Regions from separate parts of the Rhizobium sp. 22-785-1 genome, predicted to be linked through region 2. Evidence: predicted binding sites of a transcription regulator. Region 2 holds the regulator's gene; each other region holds the start of a gene.
What was found. The regulator LexA, encoded in region 2, represses DNA repair genes until DNA is damaged. The targets are predictions, from matches to a motif close to TGTTCNNNNTGTGTTCNG.

Region 1 (6,781 bases), on a different contig from region 2:
GTTTAGAAGCTCATCAATTCGCTTGGGGAGCCGTGACTATGAACATGAAATATCTTGCAGCAGCGATTGTTGCGCTGGCCTGCGTTTCCGCCGCGGAAGCGCCGAAAAATTATAGCGTCTATGGCGGACCGGCGGTTGAGAGCGATCCCATCATCCTGAACGTGTTCGACCATGCGCTCGCGCGCTGCAGCGTCGAGGCAAGCGTACCGCAACGTGGCACCACGTTCACCAACTCATTTTATTATAACGCAGCCTTGCGCGCATGCCTGTCGCGGCACGGATTTATCGATAACGGTGCCTATGCCTATCCGGCAAACAGCCTGTTTTGATGGGAAAGCGGGTGAACGTATCTCACCCGCTCCCTCATCACCTCACACGAGTTCGACATCGACGACACCGGGAGCGGAGCGCAAAGCAGCTGCTATCTCCGGGGAAATGCGATATTTATCGGTCAGTTCGACTTCGATTTCACGTTGCCCTTCATCCTTTATCACAATGAAGTAGACCGACCCGTCACCTCTGGCATTCAGATGTCGCGCCACGGTTTTAAGCGGGCCGGAATCCCGAACATAGACGCGCAACGCCTTTTGCATCTGCACGGATTTTTCCTCGAGCGATTGCGCCGTCTGTATGCGCAGCCCGATACCTTCCGGTCGCTCTTCCGCTTGAACGGTAATGACCAGCGATTTTCCGACCTCTAGCAGATCGCGATATTGGCCAAGTCCTTCTGAAAACAGCACGGCCTCGTACTGGCCGGATGCATCGGAGAAAGTCACGATTCCCATCTTGTTGCCGGTGCGGGTCTTACGCTCCTGCTTGCCAGTGACTGTACCTGCAAGACGACCAACCGTTGCTCCCTGTTTCACCGCTGCGGAGAAATCAGCGATGTTCTGAACACGAAGTTTGTCGAGCACGGTCCGGTAGGTATCGAGCGGGTGGGCAGTGAGATAGAAGCCCAGCACCTGATATTCGCGCAGTAGCTTTTCGGAGGCCAGCCACGGCTGGTAGGCGGGCAGCACCAGCTTCTCCGGACCGGTTGCCGCGCCTGAGCCGAACATGTCATGTTGGCCGGTAACACGGCTTTCCTGGGCGCGTTGGGAGTAGCCAATAATGCGATCAAGACCGCCGATCAGTTCGGCGCGGTCTTTGCCGAAGCAATCGAATGCGCCCGCATTGATCAGGCTTTCCAGAACGCGGCGGTTGATCTGCTTGGGATCGATCCGGAGGCAGAAATCTTCGAGACTTGCGAAAGGCGTATCGCCGCGCACTTCGACGATATGATCGACGGCACCCTCGCCCACGCCCTTCAAGGCTGCCAGCGAATAATAGATGCGGTTCTCACCCGTTTCGAAACGACGGAAGGATGTCTGGACAGATGGTGCGACGATCTCGATTCCCAGACGCGCAGCATCCTGGCGGAAATCATTGACCTTTTCGGTATTCGCCATATCAAGCGTCATCGAAGCGGCAAGGAACTCCACCGGGTAGTGCGCCTTCATATAGGCGGTCTGGTAGGAAACGATGGCGTAAGCGGCGGCGTGAGACTTGTTGAAGCCATAATTCGCGAACTTGGCGAGTAGATCAAAGATCGTGTCGGCCTGGGCCTTGGAGACATTATTGCGGATCGCGCCTTCAACGAAGCGCTCCCGCTGTTTGTCCATCTCTTCCTTGATCTTCTTGCCCATGGCGCGACGCAGGAGGTCGGCTTCACCGAGAGAATATCCAGACAGAACCTGGGCGATCTGCATCACCTGTTCCTGATAGACGATAACGCCCTGCGTTTCCTTCAAGAGATGGTCGATGGTCGGATGGATCGACTCGATTTCCTCTTCGCCATGTTTGCGGGCGTTGTAGACCGGAATATTTTCCATCGGGCCAGGACGATAGAGCGCGACCAGCGCGATAATGTCCTCAATGCAGTCCGGACGCATTCCGATGAGCGCCTTGCGCATGCCGGCACTTTCCACCTGGAAGACGCCGATCGTCTCGCCGCGCGACAGCATCTCATAGGTCTTCTGGTCATCCAGCGGAATGGCGGCAAGGTCGACATGGATGCCGCGCTTGGCGACGAAGTCGACCGCAACCTTCAGGACCGTCAGCGTTTTCAGTCCGAGAAAGTCGAACTTCACCAGCCCGGCGCTTTCAACCCACTTCATGTTGAACTGGGTGACAGGCATGTCGGATCGCGGATCACGATACATCGGCACGAGCTTCGACAGAGGACGGTCGCCGATAACGATACCGGCGGCGTGGGTAGAGGCGTGGCGATAAAGACCCTCAATCTTCTGGGCGATATCCAGAAGCCTTGCGACGACCGGTTCCTTGTCCGCCTCCTCCTGCAGACGCGGCTCCTCTTCGATCGCCTTGGAGAGTGGCGTGGGGTTGGCCGGGTTGTTCGGCACCAGCTTACAGATGCGGTCCACCTGACCGTAGGGCATTTCCAGCACGCGACCGACGTCGCGCAAGGCTGCACGGGCTTGCAGCGACCCGAAGGTGATGATCTGCGCCACTTGCTCGCGACCATATTTACGCTGCACATAGCGGATCACCTCTTCGCGGCGATCCTGGCAGAAGTCGATATCGAAGTCGGGCATCGAAACGCGTTCGGGATTAAGGAAACGTTCGAAAAGTAGCGAGAAGCGGAGCGGATCCACATCTGTAATTGTCAATGCATAGGCGACGAGTGATCCCGCACCCGAGCCACGACCGGGGCCGACCGGAATATCCTGCTGCTTTGCCCATTTGATGAAGTCGGCAACGATGAGGAAATAGCCAGGAAACCTCATGCGTTCGATGACGCTGAGTTCAAAATCCAGCCGATCCCTGTATTCCTGCTCCGTATAACCGGGCGCCATGCCGAGCGCTGCCAAACGCATGTCAAGACCTTCGACGGCCTGGCGGCGAAGTTCCAGCGATTCTGCGCGTTCGGCCTCTTCCGGATCGTCACTGGCGCCGGTAAAGCGCGGCAGAATGGGCCCACGCTTCTTGAGAACATAGGAACAACGCTGGGCGATCTCGACCGTGTTTTCGATGGCTTCGGGGATATCCTTGAAGAGTGCCACCATCTCATCGCGGCTCTTTAGATAATGATCGGGAGTCAGACGAAAACGGCTATCGTCCGAAACGATCGCATTATGAGCAACCGCCAAAAGGGCGTCATGGGCCTCATAATCCGCCTTGGAAGGGAAGAAGGCCTCATTGGTGGCAACCAGAGGAATATCGTGCTCATAGGCAAGCGCTATCATGCGGCGCTCATGCGCACGATCGTAATTGCCCTGACGTTGAAGCTCTATATATAGCCGATCGCCAAAGATCTCCTTCAGCGCGAGAAGCCGGCTCTTTGCCTGAGCGGCATGCCCTTCTTTCATTGCCATGTCGATAGGACCGCCGGATGCGCCTGTTAGTGCTATCAAGCCGGCATTGCTTGCTTCTTCCAGCCAGGACTTGGCGATATTGACCGCATGGCCACTGCCTTCACCGTCGAGATAGGCGCGACTGATCAAATCAACCAATCGCTCATAGCCGTCAGCATCGGCGGCCAGGAGAACAAGAGACGGCAACTTGACCAGACTGTTGCCACCTCGCCTCTCCTCGACGACGTCCTGCATATCTATGGAAAGCTGACACCCGATGATCGGCTGCAGTCCTTCATCTCGCGCCTTCTCCGAGAATTCCAGCGCAACGAAAAGATTGTTTGTATCAGTGATGGCAATAGCGGGCTGAGAATCACCAACAGCTTTTGCCATGATCTTTTTAAGAGGAAGCGCGCCTTCAAGCAGCGAATAGGCAGAATGGACGCGAAGATGGACGAAGCCGGGAGATTTCAAGAGCACGCCCGAAAGGTTCTGCCCGTCAAGATTATCGCCCATTTTGCCCGCATTCCTGTCATTTCTGAATCGGGCTTATTTTGGTGCCTTCGGGCGGCAAAGTCCACCGCGAACGGGTGTCCGTACACTGCAATCGTAAAGATACCGAAGGGTCGAAACTCACATGGATGTGAGGATAACCGAGAAGCTGGCAACGAAGACAGCGATGGACGTGAAGGCGGCAAGGTCACGGATGAAATCAGTCATTTGTCTCTCCTTACTTGTTATGTTCCAATTTTGTTCTCATTTTGTTTCCATGTCAACAGCTTTCTTCGGACTGTCCTATTGCCAACGTGCGCAGACTCGTCCGGGTTCCGCCGATCGAATCATTGGCAAAACAAAACCCCGCCTGAAGGGTCAGACGGGGTTCCTGTCATGAATCAGCCTGTGCGGTTGACAGATACTTTGAGTGTTAGAATTCGACGATCTTGCCTTCGCTCAAGGTAACGCGGCGGTCCATGCGTGCGGCCAGATCGTGATTGTGCGTTGCAATCAGCGCGGCAAGACCGGACTGGCGCACGAGTGCTTCCAGAGCATCGAAGACATAGGATGCCGTTTCAGGATCGAGATTGCCTGTCGGCTCGTCTGCCAGCAGCAGAAGCGGGGCGTTGGCAACCGCTCTCGCGATCGCCACACGCTGCTGTTCGCCGCCCGACAGTTCAGCCGGGCGATGTTCCGCCCTGTGGCCGATGCGCATGTAGTCCAACAGCGCCTTGGCACGAACCTGCGCTTCCTTCGGAGCGAGACCCGCGATCATTTGCGGCATCATGATGTTTTCAAGCGCCGAGAATTCCGGCAGCAGGTGGTGGAACTGATAGACGAAGCCGATGTCGCTGCGGCGGATCGACGTGCGCTCCTCATCAGACAGCGTGCCGCATGGCTTGCCATTGATGAATACCTCGCCCGCATCCGGATGTTCGAGCAGACCGGCCAGATGCAGAAGCGTCGATTTCCCCGTTCCGGAGGGCGCGACAAGCGCGACGATCTCACCGCTTCTCAGCTCGAAATTTGCGTCTTTCAGAATGGAGAGACTCGTCTCCCCCTGACCGTAGGTCCGTTCCACGCCGGAGAGCTGTAAAGCCATTTTTTTTGCCATGGTGCGAGGCCGGTCCTTATTCATATCTCAGGGCCTGGACAGGATCTAGCTTCGACGCGCGCCAAGCGGGGAAGATCGTTGCCAGGAAGGACAAAGTCAGCGCCATGACGATGACCGTGATCGTCTCGCTCAAAGCCATCTCAGCTGGAAGCTGGCTGAGGAAATAAAGCTGCGGATCGAACAGAACCGTGCCGCTGATCCACGAGAAGAACTGGCGGATCGATTCCACATTGAGACACACGACAACGCCAAGCGCCACGCCCGCAAATGTGCCGACGATACCGATAGCCGCACCTGTCATGAAAAAGATGCGCATGACAGCGCCCGAAGTCGCACCCATTGTGCGCAGGATGGCGATATCGCTGCCCTTGTCCTTCACCAGCATGATAAGGCCGGAAATGATGTTGAGCGCGGCGACCAGAACGATCAGTGTCAGGATCATGAACATGACGTTGCGCTCCACCTGCAGGGCGGAGAAGAAAGTCTGGTTCCGCTGTCGCCAGTCGGTGATATAGACTTGGCGACCGGCAGCAGCCTCCACCAGAGGTCGGATACCATCGACATCGTCCGGATGGCTGACGAAAAGCTCGATCGACTGGACGATGCCTTCCGAATTGAAATAGAGCTGCGCTTCCGAAAGCGGCATATAGATCATCGAGGCGTCATATTCCGACATGCCGATCTCGAAAACACCGGAGATCGGATAGGACTTCACGCGAGGATTGACACCCATGGGTGTCACGTCACCTTCCGGTGAAATGAGCGTAATCTGGTCCCCTACTGTCACGCCGAGCTGCGCGGCTAGCCTTGAACCAACCAGAACACCCTGCCCTGACATGAAGCCGACGAGATCGCCAGCTTTGACGTTGGTAGAAATTTCCTTGATCTTTTCGAGATCTTCGGGCCGCACGCCCCGGACCAAAGCGCCACTGCCCGCACCGTTGCGACCAGATGCCAGCGTCTGGCCTTCCACGAGCGGCAAGGCCATCGTCACGCCCGGCACTCCGGCAAACTTCTTCGCCAGTTCATCATAATTGTTGAAGGGCTGGTCGATCGGCTGAACGATCATGTGACCGTTGATTCCCAAAATACGGGAAATCAGCTCGGTGCGGAAACCATTCATGACGGCCATGACGATGATCAGCGTCGCAACGCCGAGCATAATGCCGACGAAAGAGAAGCCTGCAATGACAGATATGAATGCTTCCTTACGGCGCGAACGCAGGTAGCGCCAGGCCACCATGCGCTCGAAAGCCGAAAACGGCCGTGCCGCTCCATCCTTCACGGATGCCACAGCACCGTTGTCAGCCTCGGCTTTTGCCATGTCTACTCCTTGTCGGCCTTTCAGCCGAGAACTCTGTTCATTGCGGCTTCCACCGTCACGTTCTCACGTGCGCCGGTTTTGCGGTCCTTCACCTCGACCTCGCCGGCAGCAATGCTGCGTGGGCCGACGATGATCTGCATAGGCACGCCGATGAGATCGGCCGTTGCGAACTTCTGGCCCGCGCGGTCATCCGTATCGTCGTAAAGAACATCCTTACCGGCATTGGACAGCGCGTAATAAAGCTTTTCGCAAGCCGCGTCGCAGGCCGCATCACCCGCCTTCATATTGATGATGACGACATCGAAAGGCGCAACCGACGCCGGCCAGATGATTCCGTTCTCGTCATGCGATGCTTCAATGATGGCGGGAACAAGGCGTGTCGGTCCGATGCCATAGGATCCCATGTGGACGGGATGTTCCTTGCCGTCAGGCCCCTGAACCTTGGCACCCATCGGCTCGGAATATTTGGTCCCGAAGTAGAAGATGTGGCCAACT
Region 2 (6,781 bases):
ATCTTGATACCGTCGCGCAGGCGCGAAGAGTTGGTGACGAAAAGATCATCGCCAACGAGCTGGACCTTGGAGCCGATCTTGTCGGTCAGGTACTTCCAGCCATCCCAGTCGTCTTCGGCCATGCCGTCTTCGATGGAGATGATCGGGTACTTTGCCGCAAGTTCTGCGAGGTAATCGGCCATGGCTTCCGGCTCGAGCGTGCGGCCTTCGCCTTCCATCTCGTACTTGCCGTTTTTGAAGAACTCGGTCGAGGCGCAGTCGAGAGCAAGCGCGACGTCGTCGCCCGGCCTGTAACCGGCCTTTTCAACCGACTTCATGATGAAGTCCAGCGCTTCCGGCGCGCTCTTCAGGCCTGGCGCAAAGCCGCCTTCGTCGCCGACATTGGTGTTGTGGCCCTGGGCTGCCAGTTCCTTTTTGAGAACGTGGAAGATTTCCGCGCCGATACGCACTGCGTCACGGATACTTTCCGCGCCGACCGGCATGATCATGAATTCCTGGAAGTCGATCGGGTTGTCGGCATGCGCACCGCCATTGATGATGTTCATCATTGGAACGGGCAGCAGGTGGGCATTCGGGCCACCGACGTAACGGTAAAGCGGCAGGCCAGTGGTTTCGGCAGCAGCCTTGGCGACGGCAAGCGAAACGCCGAGAATGGCGTTGGCGCCGAGGCGGGACTTGTTCGGCGTGCCGTCAAGCGCGATCAGTGTCTGATCGACATGGATCTGGCTTTCAGCATCGAAACCGCCAAGCGCATCGAAGATTTCGGTGTTGACGGCTTCGACAGCCTTTTCAACGCCTTTTCCGAGATAGCGCTGTCCGCCATCGCGCAGCTCGACAGCCTCGTGAGCGCCGGTGGATGCGCCAGATGGAACGGCGGCGCGACCGAAGGAGCCGTCTTCGAGGTACACATCGACCTCGACCGTGGGATTGCCACGGCTGTCGAGGATTTCGCGTGCGATGATGTCGGTAATGGCTGTCATGGTCTCTCCCTTGGGACTGGAACAGAGGATTTCAGTCGCTTGTCTTAGAGCGCATCGGCAAAGCTGTGAAGCCGTTTTTGAGCCGGATAGCGGTTAAGCGATACTGAAATATGTGAAAGGTCATTGCCACTTCGCTGTAGACGAAGCGTGAGAAATTACAATGACGACGCGTCGTCCTACGCGCCGCCCCACCTATAAAAATCGATTAGGCCAAAATCAGGCAGCCTTGGCGATGGCATCAAACGCCAGAAGCTTTTCCAGAAGCTTCGGCATATCCTTCAGATGAACCATGTTCGGTCCGTCAGACGGCGCGTTGTCCGGGTCTTCATGAGTTTCGACGAAGAGGCCGGCAATGCCGACGGCGACAGCCGCACGCGACAATGTCTCGACGAATTCGCGCTGGCCGCCGGTGGAACCGCCCTGCCCTCCTGGCTGCTGCACGGAATGCGTCGCATCGAAAACCACGGGCGCACCAAGCGAGGCCATGATCGGCAGCGACCGCATGTCGGACACCAGCGTATTGTAGCCGAAAGACGCGCCACGTTCGCAGAGAAGAACATTGGGATTGCCGCTCTCATTGAGTTTTGAAAGGACGTTCTTCATATCCCAGGGCGCCAGAAACTGCCCCTTTTTCACGTTGATGACCCGTCCGGTCTTTGCGGCGGCCACCAGAAGATCGGTCTGACGGCTGAGAAACGCCGGGATTTGCAGGACATCGACGGTCTCCGCTACAACGGCGCACTGCTCTTCCGTGTGGATATCGGTCAGCACCGGAAAGCCGAACTCTTTCTTGAGGTCGGTGAAGATTTCCATGGCCCTGTCGAGGCCGATACCGCGCTTGCCGGAAAGAGAAGTACGGTTCGCTTTATCGAAAGAGGACTTGTAAACCAGCCCGATGCCGAGCTTGGCGCACAATTCGTGAAGTGTGCCGGCAATCATGAAAGCATGGTCGCGGCTTTCCATCTGGCACGGGCCGGCAATCAGCGAAAACCGCTCCGTGTTGGAGAAGGATACAGCGCCTTTTCCCTCGCCAGCGACCACTTTCAAATTGTTCTTTACAGTCATCTCATTCCTCACGACTCATGCGCCGGACATCGCCGGCAACCGCAACTTTGCGAGCATGCAAAGGCCTTACAACATCAGCCCGAAAATCGGAATCAATTTTCCAGCTTTTCAGGCTTGATACCTTGCGCCAGCAACATGCGACAGACATTCTCGCTGTTCTCACCTCCAGAGAAAGTTGGGCCGGTTACGATGCCTTCCAGGCCTTCTTCGCACGCTGGCTTCGGCCTGCTCCTTACTCGTCCTGCGAGACGCGCTTCTAACCAAGCTGAGCGATCAACCTGCTGCTCGCCATCGTCGTGTTCAGGAGGATGCTGTCATATTCCTAGCGGCAAGCTTCCACATTTGCGCGGAAACAGGACAGCAAAACGGCAAGCCCGAACGTTTGCGGAATTTTAAGGGATTGCAGAACACATATGGAACATATAGTGTTCGTTCTGTATTTGTTTCGCGAATCTTCGCAACGCATTCCAAGGGTTTTCTCATGCTCACGCGCAAACAGCAGGAACTGCTCCTATTCATTCATGAACGAATGAAAGAGTCCGGCGTGCCGCCGTCTTTCGATGAGATGAAAGATGCCCTGGACCTCGCTTCCAAATCCGGTATTCACCGTCTGATCACCGCCTTGGAGGAGCGCGGCTTCATCCGCCGTCTGCCGAACCGGGCAAGAGCGCTGGAGGTTATCAAACTCCCGGAAGCCTATTCCGCACCCGCGCAGAAGCCCGTACGTGGATTCTCCCCAAGCGTGATCGAGGGCAGCCTCGGAAAGCCGAAAGCGCCGGAACCTGCTCCTGCCCCGAAGCCAGTAAATGATGCGATTTCAAGCGCGGTCACCGTTCCTGTGATGGGACGCATCGCTGCCGGTGTTCCGATCTCCGCCATTCAGAACAATACCCACGATGTTGCCGTGCCGGTGGACATGATCGGAACGGGTGAACATTACGCATTGGAAGTCAAGGGTGACTCCATGATCGAGGCCGGCATCTTCGATGGAGACACCGTGATCATACGCAACGGCAGCACGGCCAATCCTGGAGACATCATCGTCGCTCTTGTGGATGATGAGGAAGCGACGTTGAAACGGTTCCGCCGCAAGGGTGCTTCGATAGCCCTGGAGGCCGCGAACCCGGCCTATGAAACCCGTATCTTTGGGCCCGACAGGGTCAAAATTCAGGGCAAACTTGTGGGTCTCATTCGCCGTTATCACTGACCGGTGACTGAAGGCACCCCTACATCGGACCGGTTGAGCGCAGTAATCTCAGAACAAAACCAAAAAAGCAGGTCATCGCCTGCTTTTTTTGTATTCCGCGCGTCAACGGAGACAGAAGCAATGATGGGACAATGAAACTGCACGGGTCTATCGCCCTTCTTCGGTTCGGCCTGTCGATTTCCGATCGCGATCGAAACGGCGCAATGCGGGGAAATCCGGAAGCCATGCCTCACGGCGGATTGTCCAAAGCTCGTAGGTCGGCTCAAATTGATCCGGCTCATCGAGTGAACCGAGATTGACCTCTACTTCGTCGCCGCTCCGGCCAAAAACCGGTGAACCGCAATCGGGGCAAAAAAAGCGGCCATTGTAGCTGCGAGTGTCTCCATCGATCGTTACGGCATCCTCTGGAAAAATTGCCGAGGCGAGAAAGAGCGCACCATGATGTTTGCGACAATCCATGCAATGACAAATCCCGACACGATAGGGCTGACCGACGAGAGATAGCCTTACCTTGCCGCAGGCACAGCCGGCAGACCTCACCACCATGTTATTCCTCCTACTTCACGATACCTAGCCACCGAACACCGAACTTCGAATGAAGTTCAAATCCCACCACTCACGGCGACTGTCTTTGCTCTTCGACAGACCGACACATCAAATAATGTGAAGACCGCTATTCGTGATCCGGCCTGTAACTCCCTGTGGGACCGCGCTACGAGATTACTGACAAATGTTGTCACCCGCGAAAACCCAAGCATTGTCCGCATGAGACTGCGCAACGGTATGCAGCAGTGAGAGGCGCTCTAATATCGAACGAGGGCATATGCGCGGATCTGAATGATTGGGACGCGCTTCAACGTGAACCAGCGCCGGAAGCCATCAAGCCATGCGAACAAACGCATCACCATTTGGAGACAAAAGGATGTACGAACTCTACATAGCCAACAAGAACTACTCGTCTTGGTCGCTTCGGCCCTGGGTGCTGATGGAGACCTTGCAAATCGCATTCGCAGAGAGGCTCGTGCCCTTCAACGATCCCGATCCAGTGAACCGCTTCACCCACTTCTCGCCCACAGGTAAGGTACCCTGTCTGGTGGATGGAAATATCACCGTCTGGGATTCGCTTGCGATCGTCGAATACCTTTCCGAGCGTCATGACGGCGTGTGGGCAAGCAATGCGAATGCCAGGGCATGGTCGCGCTCTGCAACTGCTGAGATGCATTCAGGCTTTCAAGCGTTGCGCAATCTTCATCCCATGAATGTTGGCCTGCGGGTGAGATCAAAAGCGCAGACCGAGGCGCTGACGAAGGACATAGCGCGCATCGACGCCCTCTGGCAGCAGGGGCTTGAAACGTTCAGGGGACCGTTTTTGGCGGGCCAGAACTTCACAGCCGTCGATGCCTTCTTCTGCCCAGTCGCGTTTCGCTTCAAGACCTATGAAACGGCTCTGTCACCGGAGGCTGAGGCCTACAAAGCCCGCCTTCTCGCACTGCCAGCGATGAAAGCATGGGAACAAGCAGCGCTCTCCGAGCAATGGCGTGATCCAGATCATGAAGAGGAAGTCCTGGCGTCAGGCGAAATCATCCAGGATTTGCGCTCATCTCCAAATTGACACCGAAGGACCTAGGGCTGCTTCTCAAGCATCTTTCGGATATGGTCCGGTAACTGCGTATCGAACGTCTTGCTGCGCCAGTCATAAGCGCGATGCACGGACCACGCTCTTTCCAGGCTATTCATCGACGCCCGGGCCTTGGCGACGGGCGCTTCGCTGGCGTTCAGCCAAAGCTCTAGCGATCCCGTTTTTCGCAAGGTGGCTGCGCTGATCAGCAGCGCGCCTGAGCGGCACTCGGTGAAAGGCACGAAGCGCATGGTGACGACAATATCTGCTGCATCGCAAGCCGTTCCGGCAAAGGCCGTATCGGATACAACTGCAACCTTGACACCACTGCCATGGCGTCCGGCGCACCATGCGTCTTTTTGACAGGTGAAGAGATTGCGTCGATCGAAAGCGGTGACCATTCTGGCCTGGGCGCTTTGTCTCTCTTCGCCGCTCAGCGGTTTCGGGCGACGTGTCGCCTTCTGCTGCGTGTCGTTGCCTGCCCTTGCAACCTTGTCATCCAGCACAAGCGGGGCAATGTGCTTCTGCGGCAAAGGCACTGCTCTTTCCCACTGGTCGTAGACGAAACCTCTTGCCTGTCTCTTGGTCGTGGCGATGGCATCGTCGTTGCGAAAAGCCACAAGCGCGCCGTCCTCATAGATCAACAGGTCGGGCTTGGTTTTGCGCTGCTCGACGATCATAAGGCCAAAACCTATGATGAGAACAGGCAGCCCCAGAAGCGCAAGGCGCGTGCGCAGCAACGTGAGCAGAAGAAAGCCCGTTGTCGACACGATGAGAAACCAGGAATGCTGGCGCCCGATAGTGGCATCTCCGCCCCAGCTTGCGACTGTTTTGGCGATATCGATAACGATTGCCATGCCGTAGCCCATCACTTCCAGGAAAGGCGCATCGAGCCCGAATGGCATGAGCAGCATCGCCACCAGAGCAAACGGCATGACGATGAGCGACATCACAGGCATGGCCGCAAGATTGGCGGCAAGCCCATAGGTCGTGACGCGGTGAAAATGCTCCACGGAGTAGATCGCAGTGGAAACCCCGCCGATCAGCGAGGTTATGATGACGCCGCCGACGATAGCGCCGAGTTTGGAGGAAAGCACCATCCATAACGGTGGCCTCGCGATGAAACGCCGCTCCCCGTCCCCTCGCCATCTACTCCAGAACGCATATGCGGCAACCAGCGCCAGTGTCGCGGCAAAGGACATCTGGAAACTGGGCCCCATAATCTCATGCGGAGACATCACGAGAATAACGATCGCCGCCAGCGCCACATTGCGCAGGCTGATCGACGGCCTATCGACGAGGACGGCCGCCAGCATGATCGACATCATCAACCACGCCCGTTCGGCAGAGACTGCAAAACCGGAGATCAGGTAATAGGCAAGCGTCATCATGAGCGCTGCGAATGCGGAGATTTTCTTGACTGGCCAGCGCTGCGAGAAAGCCGGATATAGACTGAACGCCATACGCATGCCGACAAAGAAAATGCCGGATGCGAGCGCCATGTTCAGCCCGGAAATGGCAACAATATGCGCCAGCCCTGAAACGCGCAGCGCCTCCATCGTCTCCTCCGAGATTGCCCTTCTCTCGTCGGTGATAACGGAGGCCGCGAACGCACCGGCATCGCCGCCGATCACGCTGCGTATCCTATCAGCAATGGCCGAACGCAGCATGTAGAGCCAGGAGGAGACGTCATGCACCCACCGCGACCTCCCCTCGACGCTTGCCGGCAGCGGCAACGCCTCAGGTGCGCTGTAGAAGAAGCCAGTGGCACCGATGCCATCGAAATAGGCGGAGAAAGCGAAATCATTGAGGCCGGGAAGAGCCGGACCGGACGGTGGAGAGAGGCGCGCCTTTCCGCTAATACCTGCACCGACCGGAACAGGCTCATGCCGGCTGCGAGAAAGAACGGAG
Region 3 (6,781 bases), 320 kb from region 2:
AAATCCACATGCGGACCTGTTGCGCGTCCGGCAACGATGGCCGACCACTCTGGATGGTCTGGCAAAACGCGGATCATCGTGTCAACGAAAAGATCGGTGCCTTTCTGGTGCCGTATGCGGCCGAAGCAGCCGACATATTTGCGCTGAGGATCGAGGCCGCGTGCGACCTTTGCTTCAGCCTTATCGGCGGGCGGGGAAAAGCGATCGGTGTCGATGCCGTGCATGATGACCGTGCTCGGTACCTCCAGATAGGAGGCCGTCTGGCTATTGGTGGCAATTACGCCATCCATTCTGGAAATCAGAAATTTGGTCCAGCCGGTGTGCTTGCGCTGCGAGGCGGAGGTGAAGACGATCTTCAGCTTCATGCGCAGGATGTCGCGCATGATGATGGCCGGCAGCATTTCTATATTGCGCCGCGCATGCCAGACGCGGGGCTTGCCCTCTGGACCATTCTGCCACAGCCGCCAGAGATCGCGAAAGCGAACAAAGGGCAGGCTGTCCGGCAGGCCGGGCCCGATCACGGCGATCTTCTGCCCGAGCCGGTTCTGCACCGGCACGAGCTGAATGATCGTCGATGTCACGCCCGAGAGCCTGCGCTTGAAGTTTGGCGCAAGGACGCGGACATCTCTCAGATCGACATGGGGCAAGTCTTGAAGTCTCGCAACAGGAGCGGGGGATTCAGTTCCAGTTGACGGACAGGATCTCGTAGCCGCGCGAGCCGCCAGGCGCATTCACTTCGATGCTGTCACCCACTTCCTTGCCGATCAGGGCACGAGCAATGGGGGAGGAAATCGAAATGCGACCTTCCTTTACGTCAGCTTCCTGATCGCCAACGATCTGGTAGGTCTTTTCTTCATCGGTGTCTTCATCGATGAGCTTGACGGTGGCGCCAAACTTGATCTTGGAACCGGACATCTTGGAGAGATCGATGATCTCGGCGCGGGCAGTCAGATCTTCGAGCTCGGAGATGCGGCCTTCATTGTGGCTCTGCGCTTCCTTGGCGGCGTGATACTCGGCATTTTCCGACAGGTCGCCATGCGCGCGGGCTTCGGCGATCGCCTCGATGATGCGCGGGCGCTCTTCCTGCTGACGCCAGCGAAGTTCTTCCTGCAACTTGACGTAACCGCCCTGGGTCATCGGTACTTTTTCTACCATCTTTTTATTCCTTCACATTCGCACCGCGGTAGTCGCAGACACAAAAAGAAACAGGTTCCGGAGCAAAACTTCGGAACCATGTCAAAATCACAATTTGTCGGACTATATCAGAAGAGCATCCTGAAATGCCAGCAAATTAAAAGGCCCGTAAAAAACAAGCATTTTCAACGTGCTCCGCTTGTGATTTGACTTTCGTCACTGGAACATATAGAGAACATACTATGAAGAAGTCAATCAAAGAGCGGCTTGCAGTTCTCTCAGATGCAGCGAAGTATGACGCCTCCTGCGCGTCCAGCGGGACCTCGAAACGCAACTCGGCGCAAAGCGGCGGGCTGGGGTCGACGGAGGGCTCTGGCATATGCCATGCCTATGCGCCGGATGGTCGTTGTATCTCGCTTTTAAAGATTCTTCTGACCAATTTCTGCATCTATGATTGCGCCTATTGCATCAACCGTTCGTCGAGCAATGTCGAACGCGCACGCTTTACCGTGGAAGAGGTCGTGTGGCTGACGCTGGAATTTTACCGGCGAAATTATATCGAAGGTCTGTTCCTTTCTTCCGGCATTATTCGCTCTTCCGACCACACGATGGAAGAGCTGGTGCGCGTGGCAAAGGAGTTGCGCGTCACCCATGGCTTCCGGGGTTACATCCACCTGAAGTCCATCCCCGAAGCATCGCCGCATCTGATCGAAGAAGCGGGGCTTTATGCCGATCGTCTCTCGATCAATATCGAACTTCCGACCGATAGCGGAATTGGCAAGTTCGCGCCGGAAAAGCAGCCCGGCAATATTCGTCGCTCCATGGCGGATATCCGTTTGAAGATCGAGGAGGCGGGCGAGCCGACGCTGAAGACGAAGCGGGTCAAGACCTTTGCGCCGGCCGGACAGAGCACGCAGATGATTGTCGGTGCCGACGGCGCCGACGACGGCACAATTCTCTCGACCAGTGCGCGGCTTTACGGAAGCTATGGCCTGCGGCGCGTCTATTACTCCGCCTTCAGCCCCATTCCCGATTCGTCCAAAAACCTGCCACTCATCAAGCCGCCGTTGATGCGCGAGCACAGGCTCTATCAAGCCGATTGGCTCTACCGATTCTACGGCTTCGACATCGGCGAGATTACCTCGACGCAACAGAACGGCATGCTCGATCTCGATATCGATCCCAAGCTCGCCTGGGCGCTCGGCAACCGCCAAAAGTTTCCTGTCGATGTCAATTCGGGTGAGAGAGAGATGCTGCTGCGCGTGCCTGGGTTCGGCGTGAAGACGGTAAACTCCATCTTGTCTTCGCGCCGCTTTCGGAGGCTGCGCTTGGAAGATCTGGCGCGCTTCGGCGTATCGCTGAAAAAGGTGAAGGCGTTTGTCGTCGCTGATGGCTGGACGCCGGGCAAGTTGACCGAGCGGCCCGACCTGCGCGCCATGTTCACACCGCCTCCGGAACAGTTGTCGTTGCTGTGATGTATGCGGTCGAACTGGAGGGCAGGGGCAACTTTGGCGAATGGCGCGACGCCGCGCGTTCGCTTCTTACGGCGAGTGTGGCACCGAGCGATGTGGATTGGCGCCTGAAGAGCGACCGCGGCACGCGTCTTGATTTCGAGCAGCAGGCGTCACTACCGGTAGCGAAGACGCCGGCGCAGATCACGGTTCCATCGGCCTTCCTGCCATTGGCGGAAGCCATCATCTGCCACAGCGATCCGGCGCGCTTTTCTTTGCTGTATCGTCTCCTGTGGCGGCTGCAGCAGGACCGGGCGCTGTTGCAGATCAAGGCCGATCCCGATGTTCAAGCGGCCCGTCAAATGGAGAAATCGGTCCGTCGCGACAGCCACAAGATGACCGCCTTCGTCCGTTTCAAGGAAGTGCCGGGCGAGGGCGCGCAAGCACGGCGCTGCTTCATTGCGTGGTTCGAGCCAGATCATTTCATTGTCGAGCGAAAGGCGCCGTTCTTCCAGCGTCGCTTCAACGACATGGATTGGCTGATCGCAACTCCGAAAGGGTCTGCACGGTGGAATGGTCAGTTGCTTGAGACGTCGCGCGAACCAGCGGAACGACCGGATATTTCCGACGAGACGGACGAGTTATGGCGCACCTACTATGCCAATATCTTCAATCCGGCGCGGTTGAAGATCAAAGCCATGACGGCGGAAATGCCGAAGAAGTATTGGAAGAACCTGCCAGAGGCCGATCTCATCCCGGAACTTGTCATCGGCGCGGAGGCGCGCGTGCTTGGCATGGCGGCCAAGGCTGCGACCGAGCCGCAGATGTTTCACCATCGCATCCAGGCGGCGGCCGCAGCCAAGCCACAGGAAGTGCTACCGGATGCAAATACTCTCGCTGGCGTGAAGCGTGAAGCACAAAGCTGTCAGATGTGCCCGCTGCATTGTGCCGCGACGCAAACCGTCTTCGGCGAGGGGCCTGAGAAGGCGCAGGCGATGGTCGTTGGTGAGCAGCCGGGAGATCATGAGGATTTGGCCGGGCGACCCTTTATCGGTCCAGCGGGCAGGGTGTTCGATCAGGTCTTGGGGGAAACGGGGATCGAGCGTCAATCGCTCTATGTGACGAACGCGGTCAAGCATTTCAAATATGAGGCGCGGGGCAAGAAACGCATTCACCAACGACCCAATGCCGGTGAGGTTGAGCGTTGCCGTTGGTGGTTGACCCGGGAGATCGATCTCGTTCAGCCCAAGCTCATCGTCGCGATGGGGGCGACGGCGGTTTACGCTTTGACGGGGATGAAAGAGACGCTTTCGAGCGTTCGCAGCCGGCCCATCCCCATGGAGAATTCACGCATCCTCTTTGCCACGGTGCATCCATCCTACCTGCTTAGAATTCCCGACCCGGCACGTCAGGCGCAGGAGAGGGCGCTCTTCGTCGAAGACTTGCGCGCCGTGCGGCGATTGTCCGAAGCGTGAGGTGAAGCGTCCCCGCGTTTGGTCCTTACTGCCGCAGTAGAACAGTTCGCCCTTTTCGAAAATGCGCTGTTTCTAAGCATTAAAAGCCGTTCATGAAGTAATTGTAATGCGACTATTTCCGTTTTTGGGAGTTTAATCAGCATCAACATCCAAAGGTGGTTAGGATGTTGTGTGTAGGGATTATAAAAGGATTTGCATCATGTTTATTCGCCGTAACATTGCTGTTATTCTTGTTGCCGGTACTATGCTCGGCGGAATTGCTTATACTGCCGAAGCTGCATCGACAACTGCAGCGCAGACGGAAACCAAGGGCGCTGTTGTTCCGAATAAGGCCATCGACAAAGATGTTGGTCGTCTCTCCCAGGACGGCGCACAGGCCTTGGCCGATATTCAGGCAACACGCCTGGCAATCTTCAACGCGAAGCCGGATGAGGCTAAGACCTTCATCAACAAGGCGAAGGACGAGCTGCGGAAGGCCTCCAAGGACGAAGCAGTCTTCATGAAGGCTGAAGCGGATCTGACGAAGCCGACCAAGGCACCGACCGCCGCCGACGCGAAGGCCGACATAAAGGCCCCGTCTGCAACGCCCATCCAGTGGTTGCCAGTCGACTCGCAGTTGACGCTCGGTGAAGACTTCAAGGCAACGCCTGAGAAAGTTGCGGCCATCACCGAAGCGAATAAGAGCCTGAAGACCTCCGATCGCCAGGGTGCGCTTGAAAAGCTCGCTGTCGCGGATGTCGATGTCGAGTTCATCACCGCCGCCCTACCGCTCGACCAGACGGTCACCGATGTTGGCAAGGCTGCCGACCTGATCAACCAGGGCAAGTTCTATGAGGCCAATGCGGCGCTGAAGGACGTAACGGATAACGCGATGCTCAACATCGTCGATATCTATGGTCAGCCTTACAAGGCAAAGGCAGAAAAGCCTGCCAATGCCGCAGCAGTTACCCCATCGACGGACAAGACTGCTGCTCCAAAGGGCTAATCGCCCTTCCACATACTGCAACGAAAATGGCCTCCCCGTTTGGGGGAGGCCTTTGTTTTGGAACGCTATGTCGTTTCTCAGAAGTAGCTTTGCAGCGGCTTCACTTCGAGGTTGCCGGCCTTCAGCGCCTTGATGGCAAGGGCTGCAGCTTCCGCACCGGCCATGGTGGTGTAATAGGGCACTTTCTGCATCAGCGTTGCGCGGCGTAGCGACTTGGAGTCGGAGATCGCCTTGTTGCTGTCGGTGGTGTTGATGACCAGCTGGACCTGACGGTTGCGAATGCCATCCTCAATGTGCGGGCGACCTTCCTGCACCTTGTTGATCTTCTCGGCTGCGATGCCCTGTTCGGCGAGGAAACGCTGCGTACCGCCGGTTGCCAGGACCTTGAAGCCTGCTTCCACCAGAATGCGAATGGCGGGCAGAACGCCTTCCTTGTCCTGATCGCGGACCGAGACGAAGACCGTGCCAGAGCGGGGGAGATCGACGCCAGCGCCCAGCTGTGACTTGGCAAAGGCCAGCGCGAAATCGGTATCGAGACCGATGACTTCGCCGGTGGAGCGCATTTCCGGTCCGAGCAGGATATCGACGCCAGGGAAGCGGGCGAACGGGAAGACGGCTTCCTTTACGGCGATGTGCTTCAGGTTGCGCGGATCTGGCTTTTCGCCGTAGGCAGCAATTGCCTGATCGAGCTTCTCACCCGCCATGACGCGGGCTGCGATCTTGGCAATCGGCGCGCCGATGGTCTTGGCAACGAAGGGCACGGTACGCGACGCGCGCGGGTTGACTTCCAGAACGTAGATGGTGCCGTCCTTGATGGCGTATTGCACGTTCATCAGACCGCCGACCTTCAGCGCCTTGGCAAGGGCTGCCGTCTGGCGTTCCAGTTCGTCCAGCGTTTCGGCAGACAGCGAACGGGCAGGCAGCGAGCAGGCGGAGTCGCCCGAGTGGATGCCAGCTTCTTCGATGTGTTCCATGATGCCGGAGACGAAGACGCTTTCGCCGTCGCACAGCGCATCCACGTCCACTTCAACGGCGTTCGTCAGGTAGCTGTCGAAAAGCAGGGGGTTCTTGCCGAGCAGCGTGTTGATCTGACCGGTCTTGTCGTTCGGGTAGCGCTGCTTGATGTCTTCCGGCACGAGGCCTGGAACGGTGTCGAGCAGGTATGTCTGCAACTGGCCTTCCGAATGGATGATCTGCATGGCGCGGCCACCCAGAACGTAGGACGGGCGAACGACGAGCGGGAAGCCGATTTCGGAGGCGACGAGACGTGCCTGTTCGACCGAGTAGGCGATACCGTTGTTCGGCTGCGCCAGATCGAGCTTCATCAGCAGCTTCTGGAAGCGGTCGCGGTCTTCAGCAAGGTCGATCATGTCCGGCGCGGTGCCGAGGATAGGGATACCGTTCTTTTCCAGCGCTTCGGCAAGCTTCAGCGGGGTCTGGCCACCGAACTGCACGATGACGCCGACGAGTTCGCCCTTTTCCTGCTCCGCGCGCATGATCTCGATCACGTCTTCGGCGGTCAACGGCTCGAAATAGAGGCGGTCGGAGGTGTCGTAGTCGGTCGATACCGTTTCCGGGTTGCAGTTGATCATGATGGCTTCAAAGCCAGCATCCTTCAGCGCGAAGGCGGCATGGCAGCAGCAATAATCGAACTCGATGCCCTGGCCGATACGGTTCGGGCCACCGCCGAGGATGACGACCTTCTTGCGGTCGGACACCTGCGCTTCGGAGCGCAG

Region 1: dnaE (DNA polymerase III subunit alpha) is a predicted target of LexA. The motif match lies at 4,094-4,111, and genes of this name have one in related genera.
Region 3: ACQZ5M_RS03135 (putative DNA modification/repair radical SAM protein) is a predicted target of LexA. The motif match lies at 1,355-1,372, and genes of this name have one in related genera.

What each region holds. Positions count from the first base shown of each region.
Region 1 is NZ_JBNWDI010000007.1:125,796-132,576, reverse strand. It holds gene ACQZ5M_RS15405 (hypothetical protein) at 39-329, shown strand; gene dnaE (DNA polymerase III subunit alpha) at 372-3,869, opposite strand; gene ACQZ5M_RS15395 (ABC transporter ATP-binding protein) at 4,279-4,962, opposite strand; gene ACQZ5M_RS15390 (lipoprotein-releasing ABC transporter permease subunit) at 4,979-6,286, opposite strand; gene proS (proline--tRNA ligase) at 6,307-6,781, opposite strand, start outside.
Region 2 is NZ_JBNWDI010000001.1:347,090-353,870, forward strand. It holds gene eno (phosphopyruvate hydratase) at 1-980, opposite strand, end outside; gene kdsA (3-deoxy-8-phosphooctulonate synthase) at 1,197-2,045, opposite strand; gene lexA (transcriptional repressor LexA) at 2,527-3,252, shown strand; gene ACQZ5M_RS01655 (GFA family protein) at 3,400-3,798, opposite strand; gene ACQZ5M_RS01660 (glutathione S-transferase family protein) at 4,175-4,864, shown strand; gene ACQZ5M_RS01665 (ComEC/Rec2 family competence protein) at 4,876-6,781, opposite strand, start outside.
Region 3 is NZ_JBNWDI010000001.1:666,209-672,989, reverse strand. It holds gene ACQZ5M_RS03145 (glycosyltransferase family 4 protein) at 1-647, opposite strand, end outside; gene greA (transcription elongation factor GreA) at 679-1,155, opposite strand; gene ACQZ5M_RS03135 (putative DNA modification/repair radical SAM protein) at 1,377-2,609, shown strand; gene ACQZ5M_RS03130 (UdgX family uracil-DNA binding protein) at 2,609-4,060, shown strand; gene ACQZ5M_RS03125 (YfdX family protein) at 4,260-5,045, shown strand; gene carB (carbamoyl-phosphate synthase large subunit) at 5,123-6,781, opposite strand, start outside.